Regions from separate parts of the Geminocystis sp. CENA526 genome, predicted to be linked through region 2. Evidence: riboswitches for the same ligand, from Rfam matches in the RefSeq annotation. Region 2 holds a riboswitch; the other holds the start of a gene.
The links. A riboswitch is a leader RNA that binds a small molecule or an ion and turns the genes downstream of it on or off. The one in region 2 is predicted to bind cobalamin.

Region 1 (9,570 bases), on a different contig from region 2:
ATACGACTCGATCGTTCATGTTAGCAATATTTAAAATACCCTTCATGCGGAAAATATCTGTGCCTCGATTACGCAGTAAATCCCCAATCCAATCTTGTAATTTTTCTAAATTCAAAGGCTGAAATTCCACCATAGCAATAGAATACACCGATTCATCGTGTTCGTGGGCTTCTTCTCCCAAAAAATTAGGATCGATTTCTAAGGCTTTTTCCAGATCAAATGATCTAATGCCTAACAATTGATTCATTTCAATCTCAGCATTTTGAGTGCGATAAATTTTCGCCATAGCGTTCATACTACGGATGCGTTTTTCTAAATTCTCTAACTCCTCAGAAGTAACTAAATCAGTTTTATTGAGTAAAATCACATCAGCAAAAGCAATTTGCTCTTGAGCTTCATCTGCACTCCAATGTTGATGAATATGCTTTGTATCCACCACCGTAACCACCGCATCTAAAAGTAACTTTGATTTCATATCTTCATCAATGAAGAAAGTTTGTATTACCGGAGCTGGATCGGCTAAACCAGTGGTTTCAATGACAAGGTGATCAAATTTATTACGTCTTTTCATCAAGTTACCGATAATACGCATTAAATCACCTCTAACGGTGCAACAAATACAACCGTTATTCATTTCAAAAATTTCCTCATCGGCACTTATCACTAGCTGATTATCAATGCCCACCTCTCCAAATTCATTAACGATTACGGCTACTTTTTTGCCATGTTCGTATGTAAGGATATGATTAAGTAAAGTGGTTTTACCCGCCCCTAAATAACCCGTTAAAACCGTTACGGGCACTAAATCTTTCTCTTTCGTTATCATAGATTGTCCTTTGTCTAAATATAAAAATGATTATCATTATTATAGTATAGGACTTACGAGACAACAATGATATTTTGTTATTTTGGAGTTGTGGAGAAATTTTTTTTACTAAAACTAAATATTAAGCCAATTAAAAATATCGTTAACTGTTAGATTTAGTTCTATTTTATCTAAGACTGGTAGAGTATTATCATCACGAAAAATTTTAACTTTTTGATCACTAAAAACGACTAAAATTGTTTCATCTTCAGGATTAATTAACCATCCTAAATTAGTTCCATTTTGAGAACAAAAAAGTAAATTATCTAATACTTTCATTAAACTTTGATCTGGTGATAAAATTTCAATACTCCAATCAGGCAACCCATCAAATCGATTGGCGATTCTTCCTTTTTCTGTACGGGGTATTCTATCCCACACAAACACCGCTACATCAGGCACGATCGATCTCTTGTTAGAAGTGCAACGCAATTCGGGGAAAGCATAAGCAATTTTAGAGGCTTTGGTTATTTGATTAATTGCGGATACTAATTCAGATTGTATGGTACTGTGTTGTCCTTGTGGCATAGGCTTAGGAGTAATAACTCCATTAATAAATTCTTGGGCGGGTTTTGTTTCGGGTTGTTGCAAAAATTCTTCTAAGGTGATGGTTTTGGTTTTTTCGATGGTGGCAATCATAATTTCCGTTTTTGCATTACTGATGATGTTATTTTAACTCTAAAAAAGGGTTCGATCGAACTCAAAATCAAGAGTTATCAGGTTATGAATAAATTAGACTTACATCATAATTCCCTTAGCTTATCCACATCAAATTGAGGTTCATTCGGGTATCACTACCTTTTTTTCGTGTCAAGTCATTGTCATAAAACTTTACATAACGTTAATATTGTTTACATACAGATAAAAAATAAAACAAAAAAATCATGTCATCATTCCAAAAATACGTCGTCGAAGAACAAGGTCGTTTTAATAACTATGCGATCGAACCAAAAATGTATGTAGATGAAAGTCAACAATTCGGTTTTAACAAATATTCTGAGTTATTAAATGGTCGTTTAGCCATGATGGGTTTTATCTCTTTATTAGGTTTTGAAGCTCTCACAGGTCAAGGTTTAATCAGTTGGTTAACGAATCTATAAGTCAATTTAGTTAACAATTACAATTAATAGACACAAAAAATAGTTTTAAACAGATAAAAATATGAACGCTGATCTAGATATTTTCAACAACAAAGATTTATTCGCTCCCGTGGTTTTCCGCTCAGATTTTAATAAATTTGAAGCCATTAGCGGTAATCAGGCTTGGTCATTATTTTTCACCGCAGGAAACGAAGACAAAGAATTAGGATTAAATCCTGAAGCTGGTCGTTTCTTCACCAACGTTCTCATCGGAATTGGTGTAGTAGGCATTATTGGTGGTTCAGTTTTTACTAGCATCTTTTAATGGTCATTCTTTTCCACAATCATAAAACAAACCCGATAGAGCTTTATACAATCAGTGTAGGCTCTATATTTTTTTTGTGTCATAGAGGAAAAGGTGGCTTATTTGATATAATGATAATCATTATCGTTTTTTTGTTGATTATGATTGCTATTCCCATGGTGGAAAATATCGTCACAGATTCTTTAACATTAGAAAAAATCCGTCATAGTTGCGCCCATGTCATGGCGATGGCGGTACAAAGTTTGTTTCCTGAAACTAAAGTTACTATTGGACCTACTACAGAATCAGGATTTTATTATGATTTCGATCGAGCCTCAACCTTTACCCCTGAAGATTTAGGGAAAATAGAGGAGAAAATGCGAGAAATAATGAAAGCTAACCTACCAATTATCAAAGAAGTAGTCGAAAGAACGGAAATTCAAGAAAAACTCAGGGAATTAGGCGAAAATTACAAATTAGAAATATTAAATAGTATCCCCGAAAATGAAACTATCACCCGTTATTTTATTGGTTTTCCCGACTATCAACCCCCAGATCAAACACCATTAAAACCCCTTAACTCTTGGTGGGATTTATGTGCAGGGCCTCATGTTAACTTTACGGGAGAAATTAACCCCAAAGCCTTTACCTTAGAAAGTTTAGCAGGGGCTTATTGGCGAGGTGATGAACATAAACCTCAATTACAGCGTATTTATGGCACTGCGTGGGGTACAGAAGCAGAATTACAAACATATCTAAAACGTAAAGAAGAAGCTCAAAAACGGGATCACCGTAAATTAGGACAACAACTGAAACTATTTAGCATTCAGGAAGACGCAGGAGGCGGTTTAGTTTTTTGGCATCCTAAAGGTGCAATGATGCGTTACTTGATTGAAGATTATTGGCGTAAAGCTCATTTAGACGGCGGTTATGAATTGTTATATACTCCCCATGTCGCCAATTTGGACTTATGGAAAACTTCAGGGCATTGGGACTTTTATCGAGAAAATATGTTTGATTCTATGGATGTTGAACAACAAGCCTATCAAATCAAACCCATGAATTGTCCTTTTCACGTTTTAACCTATAAAAATGAACTTCACTCTTATCGGGAGTTTCCCCTACGGTGGGCAGAATTAGGAACGGTTTATCGTTATGAACGATCAGGCGTATTACATGGTTTAATGAGAGTAAGAGGTTTTACCCAAGATGACGCTCATATTTTTTGCTTACCCGAACAAATTGCCGAAGAAATTTTAGGAGTTTTGAACTTAACTGAGAAAATTTTGTCAGATTTTGGCTTTACCGATTATGAAATTAACCTTTCCACTCGCCCAGAAAAATCTGTTGGTAGTGATGAGGTGTGGGATTTAGCTACGGAAGCACTAATTCATGCTTTGCATAAAAAACAGTGGAATTACATTGAAGATCAAGGGGGAGGTGCTTTTTATGGTCCTAAAATTGACCTAAAAATCAAAGATGCCATCGGCAGAACTTGGCAGTGTTCCACAATTCAAGTCGATTTCAATTTACCCGATCGTTTTGATATGGAGTATGTAGCTAAAGACGGCACACGCCAACGACCAATTATGATTCATAGAGCAATTTTTGGTTCATTAGAAAGATTTTTTGGTATTTTAATCGAAAATTATGCAGGAGATTTTCCATTATGGTTAGCACCAGTACAAATAAAATTATTACCTGTAAATAATGAATTGTTAGATTATACTCAGGAAATTTTTCAAGACTTAAAACAAGCAGGTTATCGAGTAGAAATTGATAAAAGCGGAGAGAGATTAGGGAAACAAATTCGTATAGCAGAATTAGAAAAAATTCCCGTTTTAGCTATTTTAGGAAATCGAGAATTAGAGGAAAAAACTTTAAGTATTAGAACTCGTCAACTAGGAGATTTAGGATCAATAACTATCTCTAATTTAAAAGAAAAATTAGCAAACTCGATCGAGCAGAAAACCATCTTTTCAAACTAAAAATATTCCTAACCAATACTTAAATAATAAAAATATCATGACTCAAACAGTTTTACTATCCCATGAAAGAATACCAGTTACTATTATTACAGGATTTTTAGGTAGTGGCAAAACTACTTTATTAAATCATATTTTAACTCAGCAAGAGGGCTTAAAAACAGCAGTATTAGTTAATGAATTTGGAGAAATTGGCATTGATAATGACTTAATTATTTCCACAGAAGATAATATCATAGAATTAAATAATGGTTGTATTTGCTGTACAATTAATGAAGATTTAGTCACCGCTATTGATAAAATTTTAGAACGTCAAAAACAGATAGATTATTTAATCGTAGAAACTACAGGAATTGCTGATCCTTTTCCTGTGGCATTAACTTTTTTAGGCACAAATTTAAAAGATAAAACTCGATTAGATTCCATTATTACTTTAGCCGATTGTGAAAATTTTAGCTTAGATAAATTTGAAAATAGCGAGGCGGCTTTTAGTCAATTTGCTCATGCTGACGTAGTTTTACTTAATAAAACCGATTTAGTTGATTCTGGTAAAATTGATGACATCGAACAAAAAATTAATGAAATTAAAGAAGATGTTAGAATCTTAAAAACAACGAATGCTAAAGTATCTTTACCTTTAATTTTAAGTGTTGGTTTATTTGAATCTGATCTTTATTTTCAGCCTAATAAAGAAGAACATAAACATCATAAGCTCGATCGTCATGATCATAAACATGATCATTCTCATCACCTAGATAATGATGGTTTTGTGTCAGTTTCTTTTACCAGTGATAAACCCTTAAGTATTAGAAAATTTCAGTATTTTTTAGATAATCAATTACCCATAGAAGTATTTAGAGCGAAGGGTTTTTTATGGTTTAAAGATAGCGAATTTAAACATATCTTTCATCTTAGTGGGAAACGTTTTAGTATCATTGATGAACATTGGAAAAAACAACCAAAAACAGAATTAGTTTTTATTGGACAACATCTTAAAATTGATGAATTAAAATTACTTTTAGAAAACTGTGTAATGTAAAAAAAAAGTTTGTAGTGAGGGCTTTAGCTTTTATCAAATAAAGCCTTAAAAGGCTTACTATAAAACTAAAATAAGGAACTTATTAACTATGAAAATGTTAACCATGAGTTTATCCGATGCGTTGCCAATTATTCCTAAAGCTGGGATGCCTGTAACTATAATTACAGGTTTTTTAGGAAGTGGAAAAACGACTTTACTTAATCATATTTTACTTAATAATGAAGGATTAAAAGTAGCAGTTTTAGTAAATGAATTTGGGGATATTAATATCGATTCTCAGTTATTAATTTCCATTGATCAAGATATGGTTGAATTAGGAAATGGCTGTATTTGTTGCACCATTAATGATAATTTAATTGATACAGTTTATCAAATTTTAGAAAGGGAAGATAAGATAGATTATCTAATTATTGAAACTACAGGATTAGCTGATCCACTTCCGATTATTCTCACTTTTTTAGGTACAGAATTAAAGTATTTAACTCGCATTGATTCTATTATTACTTTAGTTGATACAGAAACCTTCACTGAAAAACATTTTGATAGCGAATCAGCATTAAATCAAATTCGTTATGCAGATTTGGTTATTTTCAATAAAATTGATCTTGTAAAGGAAGAAAAATTGCAGGATTTAGAATCATTTATTTTACAAGAAAAAGCAGGAGCAAGAATCTTAAAAAGTCAATTCGGAAAAGTTCCTTTAGCTTTAATTTTAGATATAAATTTAACTAAAAATAGTAGTTATAAACAAGAAATAAAAGACTTTCAATGCAATCACAAAAACTATAGTCATCACATCGAAAATGATGGTTTTAATTACGTTTCTTTTATAAGCGATCGACCTTTTGATTTAGATAAATTTGAAGATTTTTTAATAAATATAATGCCTAGAGAAGTATTTAGAGCAAAAGGAATCATGTGGTTTGATGTTAGCGAATTAAGACATATTTTTCAATTAAGTGGTCCTCGTTATGAATTACAAGCCGATGAATGGACAGAAAAACCCAAAAATCAATTAGTATTTATTGGGCGTAATTTAGCACAAGAAAATATTATAGAGCCATTGAATAATTGTTTAGTAGAAATGAACAATAAAAAATCATTTTCTTTAGCAAATTTACCTTTTTAAATTATGAATAACTTACTCAATCAAAATTATCTTTGGATAGAAATATTAAAGTTTAATGAACAAGGATTAATTCCAGCTATCGCTCAAGACCATCAAGACGGTACAATCTTAATGATGGCTTGGATGAATAAAGAATCCATTAAACAAACATTATTAACTAAAGAAGCCCACTATTGGAGTCGCTCTCGTCAGGAGTTGTGGCATAAAGGAGCAACATCAGGTCATATTCAAAAAGTTAATTCTATATTTTATGATTGTGATGGTGACACTTTATTACTCAAAATTGAGCAAGTAGGAAATATTGCTTGTCATACTGGGGCGAGAAGTTGCTTTTTTAATACCGTATCTTTAACATTTTAAAATTTAGGAAAAAACATGATTTCTATTACTGCAAATATTGATAAAAAAATAGATAAATTTATTTGGAATTACGAACAATCCGCATTTAAAATCAGTTTTGAAACTCTAGGAAAAGGAAAAGCGATACTATTATTACCATCATTTAGTACTGTTTCTTCCCGTAGCGAAATGAACGCCATTGCGGAGTTTTTAGCTTCTCAATATCAAGTTACCGTCTTTGACTGGCTTGGTTTTGGGGAGTCTGATCGACCTAAAATTGATTATCAACCCAACATTTATCAACAATTATTAACAGATTTTGTTAACCATTATTTTTCTGAACCAATAATAATTGTCACCGCAGGACATAGTGCAGGATATGCTTTAACATTAGCTAAAAATAACCCTGATTTAGTGGCTAAAATAATTTTAATCGCTCCCACAGCTCAAGGACCTTTAAAAGTTATGGGTGTTAATGATAATGTGAGAAAATTCGTCAAAAATCTTATTAATACCCCCATTCTCGGACAATTCCTTTACTATCTCAATACAACTCCAGCTTTCTTGCGTTTTATGTATCGTCGTCACGTTTTCGTCAATGAAAGCCAATTAACCCCTGAATTTATTAACCGTAAACGACAAATCACTCAACAAAAAGGAGCAAGATTTGGCTCTGTAGCTTTTGTAACAGGAGAAATTGATCCCCTCGATAGTCGTGAGGAGTTTTTAAATCTAATTTCTGAGATAAAACAACCAATTTTCAACATTATCGGCGAAAATTCTCCTCCTTACTCCCTCAAGACAATGGAAGCTATCTCTAAATTGAATAATGTCCAAACAATACGCTTATCTGGTACTTTAGGTATGGCGGAAGAATATGGAGATTTAATTGCCGCTTTGATTCAATAATTTTGCTAATTCAGAACACTTAAAAATTATTGCCAAAATTACATAAACTCTGATATAACTTAAGTCATCGGTTTTGATGGGTCACTTCCATTGAACGTAAGGGGGAAAGTTCGGTTAAAATCCGACGCTGTCCCGCAACTGTGATTGAGCAAAGTCTCATTAGTCAGAATGCCCACCGATACTCAACCATGTTATTTTATTTATCTGCGAGGCACAGATGATATATCAAACATTTCTCTCACTATCATTATCATCTACTCTCTGTGATATTTTTGAGGGTAGTTAACATATCTCTGTAATTCTTCCTAAAAAAAGTCATTTTAATCATGGCTTCCGTTAATAGGTTACAATAATCAACATTAGTTAAACTTATCAATGCTACAGAGATTAAGCTCAATCATCACTATTTTTCCTAAATTTTACACCCAAGTAGAATGGGTGACTGGTTTTACAAGCTATATTTAAGCTAAAGAAAATATCATAAAACATCCTTAATTGTCATATTTAAAGGATGCTTTCCCCTGAAAAATTTTGATGCTGAATGGATTTGTAATATCAGTCAATGGGTAAAATTTAGGAAAAAACAATGCAAACAATCGAAAACCGCAACCTCAACAAAAACAAAGTTTTCAATAGTCAAGACTACATTAAACTAGAAAATGATTACGGTGCAGACAACTACCATCCCCTTGAAGTCGTAATCAATAAAGGGCAAGGTGCATGGGTTTGGGATGTAGAAGGCAATAAATATCTTGACTGTTTAAGTGCTTATTCTGCCTTAAATCAAGGACATTGTCATCCCCTCATCTATCAGGCATTAGTAGAACAAGCTAGTAAGGTAACTTTAACTTCTCGTGCCTTTCATAATGACCAATTAGGAAAATTTTACCAAAAAATCTGTCATATTTCGGGTTTACCTAAAGTATTGCCTATGAATTCTGGGGCTGAAGCAGTAGAAACCGCCATTAAAGCCATTAGAAAATGGGCTTACACCGTCAAAGGAGTATCCCATAACCAAGCAGAAATTATTGTTTGTAATAATAATTTTGCCGGACGTACTATTAGTTTAGTCAGCTTTTCCACCGAAGAACAATATCAATCAGGTTTTGCACCCTTCACCCCCGGATTTAAGACAATACCCTATGGAGATGCAAAAGCTCTAAAATCCGCTATTACTCCCAATACTGCGGCTTTTTTCCTCGAACCGATTCAAGGAGAAGGAGGAATTATTATCCCCCCTGTGGGTTATTTGCAAGAAATAGAATCTATTTGTCGCAAAAATAATGTTTTATTGGTATTCGACGAAATTCAGACAGGATTAGGACGCACGGGGAAAATGTTTGCTTTTGAACATGAAGGAGTGAAACCCGATGGTATCACGATCGGTAAAGCCTTATCAGGAGGATTTTATCCTATCTCAGCTTTTATTAGTACCCACGAAGTTATGGATGTTTTTAACCCCGGCGATCATGGTAGCACATTTGGGGGGAATCCTTTAGCTGCTGCGGTGGGAATCGCCGCTTTAGATGTTATTATTGAGGAAAATTTACCTGAACGAGCTTCACAATTAGGGGCTTATTTTCTTTCTCAATTACAAACTATTCCTAGCCCTTATATTCAGGAAGTTCGAGGCAGAGGTTTATTGATTGGATTGGAGTTAAAACCCAGTGCAGGGGGCGCTCGACGTTTTTGTAAAGCCTTAATGGGATTGGGTATTTTAGCCAAAGAAACCAGAGAAAATATTATTCGTTTTGCACCACCTTTAGTTATTTCTCGCTCTGAAATTGATTGGGCTTTACAACGCATTGAACAAGTTTTGATGTCGGAGTAGAAATTTTTATCGTTATTTTCAGACTAATGGGGGAATTTTTCCCCTGTTTGACTTTAGAGAAAAATGCTTAATTCCTGTGAGCAAAAAAAT
Region 2 (11,303 bases):
AATAAATATTGGGTTTAAACCTATCTGTTAATAATGATTAATCGTCAATACTAATAAAAAACTATAACCTGCAAAGGCTTCTATAATATAACGCCAGTTTTTTTGATAACGGCGAGAGTGCCATGTGCGTAATTCGCCCTTAAATCCCCTCGATTTTAAGCCTAATGATATTTGTCGATAATTTTCTAAGGTTTGTCTTAATAATTGTGCGATCGCCAAACTCAAACTATAGATTCCTCTACGCCAATTAATATAACCAAAACGGGATTTTTGAGCGGTAATTAATTCCGATGCCGTGGCTGTTAGTAAAAAAATAAAGCGATACATTAATATTAATAAATCCGTTAACAAAGAAGGGCATTTGCATTTTTGCAAAACGGCGATAACTTCCCCTAGGGGTACAGTTAAAACAATGAAATACATACAAGATGTTAGACACCACGATCGAGCTAAAATCGTTATAGCTTGTGTGATTCCTTGCCTACTTAAATAAATGAAAAAGTTACCTAACGGCACACTAAAAATTATATCTTGTTGCACATGAGATAAAGAAATACTGACACCGAAAATTAAGGCTGGTAAACTGATTAACCAAAAACCGAAGGGAATAGCTAATAGTTGACTATAAGTCACAAAAGGAATCCCTGCATAAACCACTATCCATAATATCAACCAAACACTGATGAGAATAGAAATATACATAGGGGCTAAGTACCCTAAGATAAATAATGATAGGGCAAATATTAGTTTATGTTCGGGAAAGATCGATCGTAATTTATTCCCATAGGCTAAAGAGTCAATTTGATGGTGCATATAGACTATACAAGTGCATTTTAGTTAGTTTGGAGTTCGATCGTCATCTTAAACCTACCGTTGATATTGACGAATAACAAACACTTGTTTAACTGACTTAAGCTGATTCTGTAACAACCCCTATTTACTAAATTTTACCTGAGTGAACTATAAAATGATGAAGATAAGAAGGGGGAGAAGGGGGGAGAAATAATTATATTTTTTTGGTGGGGTTGGGTTTAATATATTAAACCCCTACATTCTTTATTATTGTTATCTTTTGCCATTCTCCATTCTCCATTCTTAATTCTTAATTCTTAATTCTTAATTCTTAATTCTTTCTTCCCTTATATAAACCAATAACATAACCGATAACCCCCGCACCTAAAGCCGCCTGTGAAGCAAATAACAGGCTTTCAACTTCACCACTAGCAGGTTCAATAATTGGTTGTACCCAAGGCTCGTAATCTGGTTGTATCTCTGTGATTAACTCCTCCGCTTGTCCATCTGCACCCTCAAAATCACCCTTAACAAAGATTAAAGGAGATACTGTCAACACGATGACTGATAATATTAACCACCAATTCCCTTGCGCATTGTTAGGTTTGATTATTTGTTTCTCTATCATAGTTTTAATACTTTATCCTTCTTGGGTTTTCAATAGTTTTAACATTTGTAACTCATTCACGGCGTAAGATTGCAACCAATTCCATACCAATACCGTTAAAAATCCTTCACTAATCGCTAAGGGTATTTGAGTAATAGCAAAAATTCCTGCAAATTTGATAAATGAAGCCATAACACCACCATCGGCGGAAGGAAATACGATCGAAAGTTGCACCGAAGTCACCAGATAAGTAGCTAAATTGCCGAGGGATGCGCCTAAAAAAATACCTAACTTTTGTTTGCCAATTTTGACGCAAAACTTATAGACTATAAATGCAACCCAAGAACCTACGATCGCCATAGAAAAGATATTAGCGCCTAGAGTAGTTAAACCGCCATGGGCTAATAATACGGCTTGAAAAAATAAAACTAAACTCCCTAATACTACCATCACCGAAGGACCAAATAAAATAGCACCTAATCCTGTACCTGTAGGGTGAGAGCTACTACCCGTAACTGAGGGGATTTTCAAAGCCGATAAAACAAAACCAAACGCCCCGGATAAAGCCAAGAGTAATTTTAATTCGGGGTTATCCTTAGTGATACGAGACACAGACTTAAAACCAACCACTAAAAAGGGAATAACTATAACCCACCAGAAAATTGCCCATTTAACAGGTAAAAAACCCTCTGCAATGTGCATGGCATAAGCAGGAGTTGCCCCAAAAATAACAATAAAGCCACTGAAACTGGCTATTAATCCTAGCCAAATAAACTTTTTCCACTTTGTATTCACACTGTACCTCGCAGATTAATACTGATTTTTTGTTTCGGCAGGTATTCTGACTTATGAAAAATAGCTTTTCAATTACAGTTGCGGGACAGCGATAGATTTTCACTATTCTTTCCCTGTTTCCTCTTACAAAGGTTTCTCGTAAGAACCGATACTGAGATTATGACTATATCATAATTTACGGTTTTCTGAAAAAGTCTTTGGATGAAGAGAGTAACAGTGATTACTTCTCATCTCTTTTCTCAAAGCCTTCAATAGCCGTGTGAAGAGTAGGATAAATATATCCTAATCCCATTCGATCGACTAAACCAGACTTTTTGAGGTGGATATATAAATCTTGTTTGACTCGTGCCATACCTAAAGTAATGTGATTAGAGGCTAATTCTAGTCTTAATTCTTCTAACATATCGATAGCCGTAATATCGATTTCCACAATGGCTTCGGTATTGAGAATTAACCACTCAACGGGAGTAGTTTCCATTTCAATGGCTTTCATTACTCGTTGTTTAAAATCTTCTGCATTGGCAAAACAAAGAGGTGCATCATAACGATAGATAACCAATCCGGGGATGGTTTTTCCTCCTTCCCAATCATCAATATCATGGAATCCAGCCAAGTTGGGGATTTTGCCTAATATAGCATCATGGGGACGCGCTACCCTAGCAAATAAATCTAACACCGATAAGCCCACAGCGATACCAACTCCCATAAAAATTCCTGTGGCTAATACTCCAAAAAAGGTAATAATAGCGAGACGAAATTCACTCAGTCGAAAGTTATAAAGACGGATAAATTCGGGTATATCAATCAAACGAATCGCTGCATAGATAACAATAGCGCCCAAGGCGGCGTTAGGAAATAACATCAATAAGGGGCGAAAAAAAAGTAAGACTAAGATGACGACAACAAAAATTACGAGGGAATAAACTTGGGTTTTGCTACCCAAAGAATCACCAATCGCTGTGCGACTTCCACTACTACTAATGGGAAATCCTTGGCTTAATCCTGCCACGGCGTTACACATTCCCAAGGCTAATAATTCTTGATTTGCTTCTATTTTATAACCATTTTTCAATCCAAAAATTCTTGCTGTTAACACATTATCAGAATACGCCACGATCGAAATGCCAACAGCAGAAGAAATTAAATAACTGAAATGATGTAAAGGTATGGTAGGAAAAGAATATTGAGGGAATCCTGCGGGTATTTCTCCAATAATAGCAACCCCCATTCGATCGAGATCAAGAATATCAACAATCGCCGTTGCTAACAAAACTCCGATTAAAGGAATAGGTAAGCGAGGAAAAAAACGTTGAGCAACTAATAAAAAGATTAAGATAAAAAGAGCGAGAATGAGAGTAGGATAATGAATTTCGTCAAAATTAGTCAAAAACTGTCCTATTTGCTTAAAAACCTCATCAGAATTGATTTTAATACCGCTAATTTTCCCTAATTGCCCTGTAATCATCGTAATAGCAACTCCCGCCATATAACCCACCAAAATCGGCTTAGACAGTAAATCTGCCAAAAATCCTAGTCTGGCAAAATAAGCTAATACACAGATTACACCTACCATCAAAGCCAGTAAACCACTCGCACTAGCATAACTCACATCCCCTTGGGCTATTAACGGAGCAACCGCAACCGCAGTCATTACAGCAGTAGTGGACTCTGGACCTACGGACATTTGCAAAGATGTACCAAAGAGGCTATAAATAACGATAGAAGGCAAAATGCCCCATAATCCCACTATGGGAGGCGCTCCTGCCAATTCTCCATAAGCCATACATTGAGGGATTAAATAAGCCGCTACGGTTATTCCTGCTAAAAAATCACTTTTGAACCATGAAGACTGATAGGATAATAAGTTATATAGCCCCGGTAATAGTTTTTTATTGATCACTTAATCTTTCATTGTCACAGTTCGATCGATCATTGTATCACTAATGAGAATTGACCGTTAAACATTAAGCTAGGGCTTCGATTTTTTCCTCAACTTGTGCGATATTTTTGACAATTTTCAGTAATTTATCTTTTTGATTCAATGTTTTGTTTAAATAACTTTGTATTTGTTGAGTAAATTTTTGATATGCTTCAACGGAAGTAAGAGGATTTTCTAAGTCATTAGTTTTTACATCATAGTATAAGTAAGAAGCATAACGAATCATTTGAAATAGGGCAATATTAGAGACTGCATTAAAAGTAATTTTAACCGTTGATTCAACAATTTTATTATTCATCACTAATGGATTATGCAATTTTAAAGATTGTATTAATGAATCTAAGCCTAATTCTTTCAATGAATCAATAGTTAAACATAAACCCAAAATTCCAATAATTTCTCCTATATCAATAATCTCTAATTTATCAAAACCATGAAGAATAGCAACGCCATAAATTAATTTAGTTAAAAGACTAGAAATTTCCAATAATTCTAATTCAATGTAAAAACTTTTTAGGGTTTCCCAAGTGTTAAGATCATGTCCGAATAATTTAGATTTTAAGGATATAATCGTTAGATGATGTGTTAATCTTCCAGCTAGTTGACGATTAGTTTCTTGGGGATAAGTTTTTTTCAAATAATTGATTTTTCTTTTTGCACTATTAAAATATAATGAAGAATCTCTCATAATCAAGGCAATAGATTCTCGCAGACTTTCAGCCCAAATATTTTGAATAGTTTGTGAGATTTGTTCCACTAAATTTTTGATGTGGGAAAGTACAGTATTTAAGTAATCATTTAAAAATTTTAAATGATTTTTCCCTAAGTCTTGAAAATCTTTTGTTAGTTTATTAATAAATTGTTGAGCATCTTCGATATTTTGATTAATAACTTCAATATCTTTACTAACTTTATTATTTATTTTGTTTAATAAATCATCATAAAAAGCCGGTTGTAAATCTAAATCTTCCTTAGCATTTTCTTCAGCTAATAAAATAAATTCTTCTTCTTTTTTCTCTGTAATAGTAATTCTCTCTTTTTTCCCTATTTTTTCAACAGGTTGATATTTTTCATCAACTTTTTTCTCTTTGATTAGAGATTTTGTTTCTGAAATTGTAAAGACATTTCCTAAATCTAAAGTAGGAATCCAAATACCATTTTTTCCTTCTGTCACTTGAATACATACTTGTTGCTTATCAACAAAATTGGCGATCGCAAGTATTTTTCCTGTAGTTTTTTTTGTATCAACGGTGGCGTGAAAAGTTTGCCCTAAAATATCTCGTGTCAGTTTTTCCATAATGATTAATTATATAGGTATCACCATAGAGTAACATAAAATAAGCTCGATCGAGTAAAATAATAAAGTGATCTCATGCCTTGATCGCAAAAATCAAAATTAGGCTGATTGTTTCATTGTCTTAGTAATGAAGATAGACAAAAGGTAACAGTCAATATCCATCAATATAGCAGTCCTAAATAGGTTGTGAAATATCAAAAAATAGAAAATAATTTTATACTGTTTATGTAACAAGGGGCTTAAGCCCCTTGCCTTTAAATTTGTAATGCCTCTTTTGCTACGAATCACTTAGGATTGCTATAGTTATCCTGACATTAGCTTATATTCTGAAATTAGGTATTTTTAACTATGAATAATTGTTAAGGATTAAATTGTATAGAAATGTTTAAGAAATAAGATTCAAAAAGGAGAAACTGGTTACAATAAAGACAGAAACAATAAAAAGGAATAACTTTAATCAATAATTAATTCACCTAATAATATACTTGAGAGGATAATAAACTAGATGACTTTCACACCTACAAAACCAAGTCGTACTGTGGAAAAAATTTCCCAAAATCTTTGGAAAAACAAGTATCCTAAAAAACATGATCATTACACATTAGAAGATTTCTTTCATTTTGACACTGCAAAAGGTGATATTACCGATTGGAATGAATCTCGCAATATCTTAGTGACAGAAGATTTTATCGTGGGCTTAATCGAAGGGTTAGAAGAAGAAGTTGGCTCTGCTTCTAGTGTAGTTATGTACAATATCGGCAGAGAATGGGGGGTTCGAGACGCTGAATTTTTTGAACAATGGTTTCAAAAAGAGTATGAATATCCCAAAAATGCCCATGATATGAACTTATTATACGTCCTTGAGGCTTGGTGGTGGCCCTTTACTACTCAGGGGTGGGGTAACTGGGATGTGGACTTGAGTGAACAAAAAAACGGTTTCATGTTCGTTAATATTTTTGACTCCGCCGTTGCTCGTACTTTAGGAGATGTGGGTAAACCCGTATGCCATATTTACGCAGGTTTAATGGCTGGTTTCTTTAGTCGTTTTATTAACAAAAAACTTAATTGCATTGAGATTCAATGTTACTCTATGGGTGAAACCTATTGTAAATTTTTGTTGGGAAAACAAGATCGCATCGATGCGGCTACATTCTGGCAAAATGAAGGGGCAGGGGCAAAAGATATTCAGAAAAAACTCGTTAATGGAGAATATCTAAAATGATTCCTTCACAAACTTTTAGTGTCGAGCAGTTTTTTCAACAGGCTAATTGGCAAGGTTTAAAATTAGTTTCCCTTCCCGAAGAATCTCCTTCGGATACTCAAGTACAAGTAGTGGAAGATGTTTTTACTCCTCGTTTTAATTTAACGGTACAGGATTTTTTTGCTTCCCATAATTGGCAAGGGATTGTAAAAACTAAAACCGTAAGGGTTGATACTTCAGACGATTTAATTCCTACGTCTGTTGAACCTCATTATTCTTTGACTCTATCTGTAGAACAATTTTTCCACAAAATGCCATGGTCAGGGCAATTAACTTATAAAAAAGCCTCGATCGCATCTTTACCCCAAGTTTCTCCGTCTAACACTTTTGCATCGGCGGTTAAACCTTTAAATGTTAACGATTTATCGGATTTACTTTAAAAATTATGTACCCAGAATTACAAGCATTAATTCACGAAGCTGAACATCAATATTTACAAGCTGATAATTTGTATAAACTCAATCAAGAGGTTTCTACCCTCAAAGATAGATTAAACGCTTACAAAATATTGAGAGATGAAGAAATTAGTATTTTTCAGGAAGTTGCTGATAAAGCTGTGAAGCAATTTCCCCAAGAAGATACTAAAAAAATCGAAAACGTTATCCGTCATTGGATATTGATTACCCGTTATTGCGGTATGGCTATGTTGTTAAACAATCCTGAATTTTTACAACATCGTCTGTTGGAATGGTTGACGGATATAGTTCAAGCCCATGAATCTCAATCTCTTTTTCCTGCTACCTATTCTCTGTTAATAGTGAGTTTAGGTCAAGTTCTTGCAGAAGAAGGGTTACAACATCTTCAACCATTTTTAAGTCAGGCAAACGATTATTTAAGTAATGTACCTGTGTTAAATGCTTAACTCACAATAATTAACCAATAAGGTAAACAATATGATTTCTATTGCAGATTTAGTTCAAGACAAAGCCCTCAAAGGTAATTATTTTACTCCAGAGGCTTATGTACAAGGAGATTTTGAGTTAGGATTACTCGAAACCCGTTTAGGCTCAAGATTGATTGCTTTACCCGAAGTTTTTTTACAAGGGGTTTATGCAGGTTTAGACGAAGAAATTGGACAAGCTACAGGAGTAGTTCTTTATAACTGTGGTCGTTGGTGGGGCAAAAGTTTTTACCGCCGTTTTTTGCAAGAGGTTAGTGAATATTATGAAATGCCTCTAGCCCAAATGGAAATGGCACAGTTTTTAAGTTGTTTGAAACAGTGTTGGAAAACCCACGGTTGGGGAGTAATTGAGTTTAGTTTTGATTATTATAGTCAAGGTTTTATTGTGGCTAGTACCACTAATTCTCCTTTTGCCCAAGCCGCTCCTCAAAATAAGGGTTTTGCTTGTCAGCCCGAAGCGGGTATTTTAAGTGCTTTCTTTAGTCAGTTAACAGGAGAAGAACTTGATTGTGTTCAAACCAGTTGTGAGTCTATGGGGGCTTCTGATAACTGTTTTATTATTGGCTTGAAGCAAAGAGTGGAGTTAGCGAAAACTTTTTCGGAAGAAGGTCATGATCATGATACTATTCTCGATCGAATTTTAAGTGATTCCAATTCTTAAATCAAGGATTATTAATCATGGCTATCTTTTATTTTCCAGAACACTCTAGCTAATCTAAAATTAAAGTATTGAATATATTAGGTAAATAAGATAGTGGCTAAAATCATCAAACTCGATCCTCTTGGTACAGAAACCAGCATTAAAACCAACGATAATCTTTTGTCGGGATTATTAAAAAATCAACTTAACGTCATGCAGGAGTGTGGCGGTAGGGGAATGTGTTCAACTTGCCATATTTACGTTAAAGAAGGCATGGAGAGTTTATCCCCCCTGAATCGTAGGGAAAAAAGAACTTTGGAAGTAATTACCACTTGTAAACTTAATTCTCGTTTAGCTTGTCAAGCTAGGGTAATTGGGGAAGGAGTAGTAGTAGAGTTACCTGCGGGGATGTATTTAAGTGAGATTGAGGATGTTGAGGCGTTGATTGGTAGGAGAGCGCAACAAAATATCTTGCACCCCATATCAGGGAAAATTTTAGTACAAGAAGGAAAGTTGATTACTCGATCGATGATTAGTCAATTAGAGAATACCAAAGGAGAAGTATCCAAATATTTAGCTAATACTAGCGATGCCATTTAATTTTTTATTCCACATATTATACAAGGATTGATCAAAATGTTAAAACAATTTGCCGATTTAACTTTAGAAGCCGATGGACGTTATGCCCAAGATTACGAGTTAAGATTTTTAGAGGATTATTTAGAATCCCACGAAATCAGACAGAGTGCTTATACTAAAATCAGAGATAATGCCGATGCTATTATTGAAGCGGTAAGGGTAGGCAAACAAAAACGTAATCCCGAATTTAAAGATTATTATGTCACTTGTAAACGGGATTTAATCGATTTAGTGCGTTATTGTGCGGCGGCGTTACTTTTCGATGACATGGAGAGATTGCGCACGAATATGTTGCTGTGGTTTCAAACTATTTCCCGTGCTTATAATTTTGAGGATGATAATATTGACACCTATGAAGTGTTACTCAATGTTATTCCCGATTTTTTAACCCCCGAAGAAGCAAAATTAGCTTTACCTATTTTTGAGCTTAATTGTGCTGTTTTAGTATAGAAAAAGCAAAACGATCAATATCATATTTTTCTGATATTTTTGCTCAGATTAAACAAAATTTTAAAACAACTTTATTGGGAGAAATAAATTTTAGTTATGGATAAACAACAAGATACAATGGGCGTTGTAGGCGTTGCCGTGTCAGGTGTAGGGGCGATTGTTGGGATTGTCTTTGCCATTACAACTCAAAATGTTGGCTTAATTTCTGCTCCTCTTTTAGCCGTAGGAGTGGGTTGTAATTTTCTCAGTCGAAAACAGTTAAATGATAGCTTAGTAGAAGCCTATAATAAACAGGAACAAACTATTAATGATTTAATGCAAACATTAGACAAAAATCATCAAGAATTGACTGAAAAAATAGTTCAAAATAAAGGGGATTTAGGCACAAATATTGAAAAATTACAGCAGTCTTTAATCACTAATTTAGAGCAACAAAAAGAACATATTGCTAAGGAAATTCAGCGTATTGATTTACAGCATCAAGAATTAAATAATGTTGTCACCGATATTAAGGAGATAGAAAACCTATCTCAAGGGTTAAGGGTTAAACCTGACTCTGCTGATTTCTTCTATCAAAGAGGAGTCGGTTACGAAAAATTAGGTAACAAAAACGGTGCGATCGAAGACTACACCGAAGCTATCAAAAAAGATCGTGATTTTGCCAAAGCTTACCATAAAAGAGGAGTGCTTTACTTAGACACTGGTTTAAAACAAAGAGCGGTAGATGACTTGAGAAAGGCAGCTTTACTGTATTTTGAGCAAGGAGACATCGACAGTTACCATCAAGCAAGGGAAATGAGTCGCAATATCCACGAATTACGCTCCGACAGCAATGGAAATACTCCAGAAATGGTGATTGGTACAAGATTATTTCCTGAACAAAATTAACAGGCAAGATCAAAGTAACAGGCAAGATGCCTGTTTTACGAGATGGTTACAAAATTTTTTCTAAACCGTAAACAAGGGATTTTAATTCCACAATTTTACGGATAGACAGCAACACCCCCGGCATATAACACGATCGATCGCTGGTATCATGGCGGAGGGTGTAAATTTGTCCAGTTGCACCAAAAATCACCTCTTGATGGGCAATTAATCCGGGTAGTCTGACACTGTGGATTCTAATATTATCACCGCAAATACTACCCCTTGCCCCTGCTAAATTTTCAGTTTCCTTGACTAATTGAGGGTTATAGCTTTTGCCCAAATCCGATAGCATCTCGGCGGTTTTAATAGCTGTGCCACTAGGTGCATCGGCTTTTTGATTATGATGTAATTCAATAATTTCTACATGATCAAAATATTGTGCCGCCTGAATCGCCGCCTGTTGCATTAACACAATACCAATGGAAAAATTGGGAATAATCAATACTCCAGTACTAGCTTTTTCCGCAAAATCGGCTAAATCTTTGATTTGTTCGGGGGATAGTCCAGTTGTACCAACTACAGGACGAACTCCGTAGGCGATCGAACTACGGACATTTTCATAAACGCTATCGGGGTGAGTAAAATCCACCATTACCCCTTGAATTTTTTGTTGAGTAGCTAAAACCAAGACACTTTGCAAATCGTTAAGAATAGGAATTTCTAACTCTCCACATCCTGCCACCAATCCGACATCTTGCCCTAATAAAGCAGGATTTTGATCTACTGCACCCACTAACATCATATCCTGAGAAGATGCTACGGCTTTGATGACTTCTTTGCCCATTTTTCCCCCCGCACCATTGACGACTACGGGAATTAAATTTTCTTGACTCATAACAATTAGCAATTAATAATTAACAATTAACAATTATCTACTATTTACTATCCACTATCCACTATCCACTATTCTTATCAAAACACTTTTTCAGCAAACCCTACTTAGGTTTTATTTGACTACGATCGAACAAAACAATATGATAGAAAGGTTATGCTTATTTATATTGCAATACTAAATAAAAGTATCAGTAATCTTTTTATATAAAACTTATGACCGC

Region 1: another riboswitch for cobalamin. It lies ahead of rocD (ornithine--oxo-acid transaminase); the one in region 2 lies ahead of ACN4EE_RS19395 (energy-coupling factor ABC transporter permease).

The regions. Positions count from the first base shown of each region.
Region 1 is NZ_JBLZFY010000005.1:17,007-26,576, reverse strand. Features, by position in the region: gene ACN4EE_RS02830 (CobW family GTP-binding protein) at 1-826, opposite strand, end outside; gene ACN4EE_RS02825 (Uma2 family endonuclease) at 941-1,504, opposite strand; gene ACN4EE_RS02820 (chlorophyll a/b-binding protein) at 1,750-1,965, shown strand; gene ACN4EE_RS02815 (hypothetical protein) at 2,027-2,269, shown strand; gene thrS (threonine--tRNA ligase) at 2,410-4,236, shown strand; gene ACN4EE_RS02805 (CobW family GTP-binding protein) at 4,274-5,272, shown strand; gene ACN4EE_RS02800 (CobW family GTP-binding protein) at 5,361-6,401, shown strand; gene hisI (phosphoribosyl-AMP cyclohydrolase) at 6,405-6,761, shown strand; gene ACN4EE_RS02790 (alpha/beta hydrolase) at 6,777-7,649, shown strand; cobalamin riboswitch at 7,701-7,843, shown strand; gene rocD (ornithine--oxo-acid transaminase) at 8,236-9,480, shown strand.
Region 2 is NZ_JBLZFY010000108.1:1,281-12,583, reverse strand. Features, by position in the region: gene cbiQ (cobalt ECF transporter T component CbiQ) at 28-813, opposite strand; gene ACN4EE_RS19400 (energy-coupling factor ABC transporter substrate-binding protein) at 1,124-1,420, opposite strand; gene ACN4EE_RS19395 (energy-coupling factor ABC transporter permease) at 1,433-2,194, opposite strand; cobalamin riboswitch at 2,214-2,359, opposite strand; gene ACN4EE_RS19390 (solute carrier family 26 protein) at 2,415-4,094, opposite strand; gene ACN4EE_RS19385 (hypothetical protein) at 4,159-5,430, opposite strand; gene ACN4EE_RS19380 (V4R domain-containing protein) at 5,936-6,652, shown strand; gene ACN4EE_RS19375 (hypothetical protein) at 6,649-7,071, shown strand; gene ACN4EE_RS19370 (globin family protein) at 7,077-7,553, shown strand; gene ACN4EE_RS19365 (V4R domain-containing protein) at 7,585-8,253, shown strand; gene ACN4EE_RS19360 (2Fe-2S iron-sulfur cluster-binding protein) at 8,347-8,832, shown strand; gene ACN4EE_RS19355 (globin family protein) at 8,869-9,321, shown strand; gene ACN4EE_RS19350 (tetratricopeptide repeat protein) at 9,418-10,209, shown strand; gene dapB (4-hydroxy-tetrahydrodipicolinate reductase) at 10,256-11,083, opposite strand; gene bchI (magnesium chelatase ATPase subunit I) at 11,296-11,303, shown strand, end outside.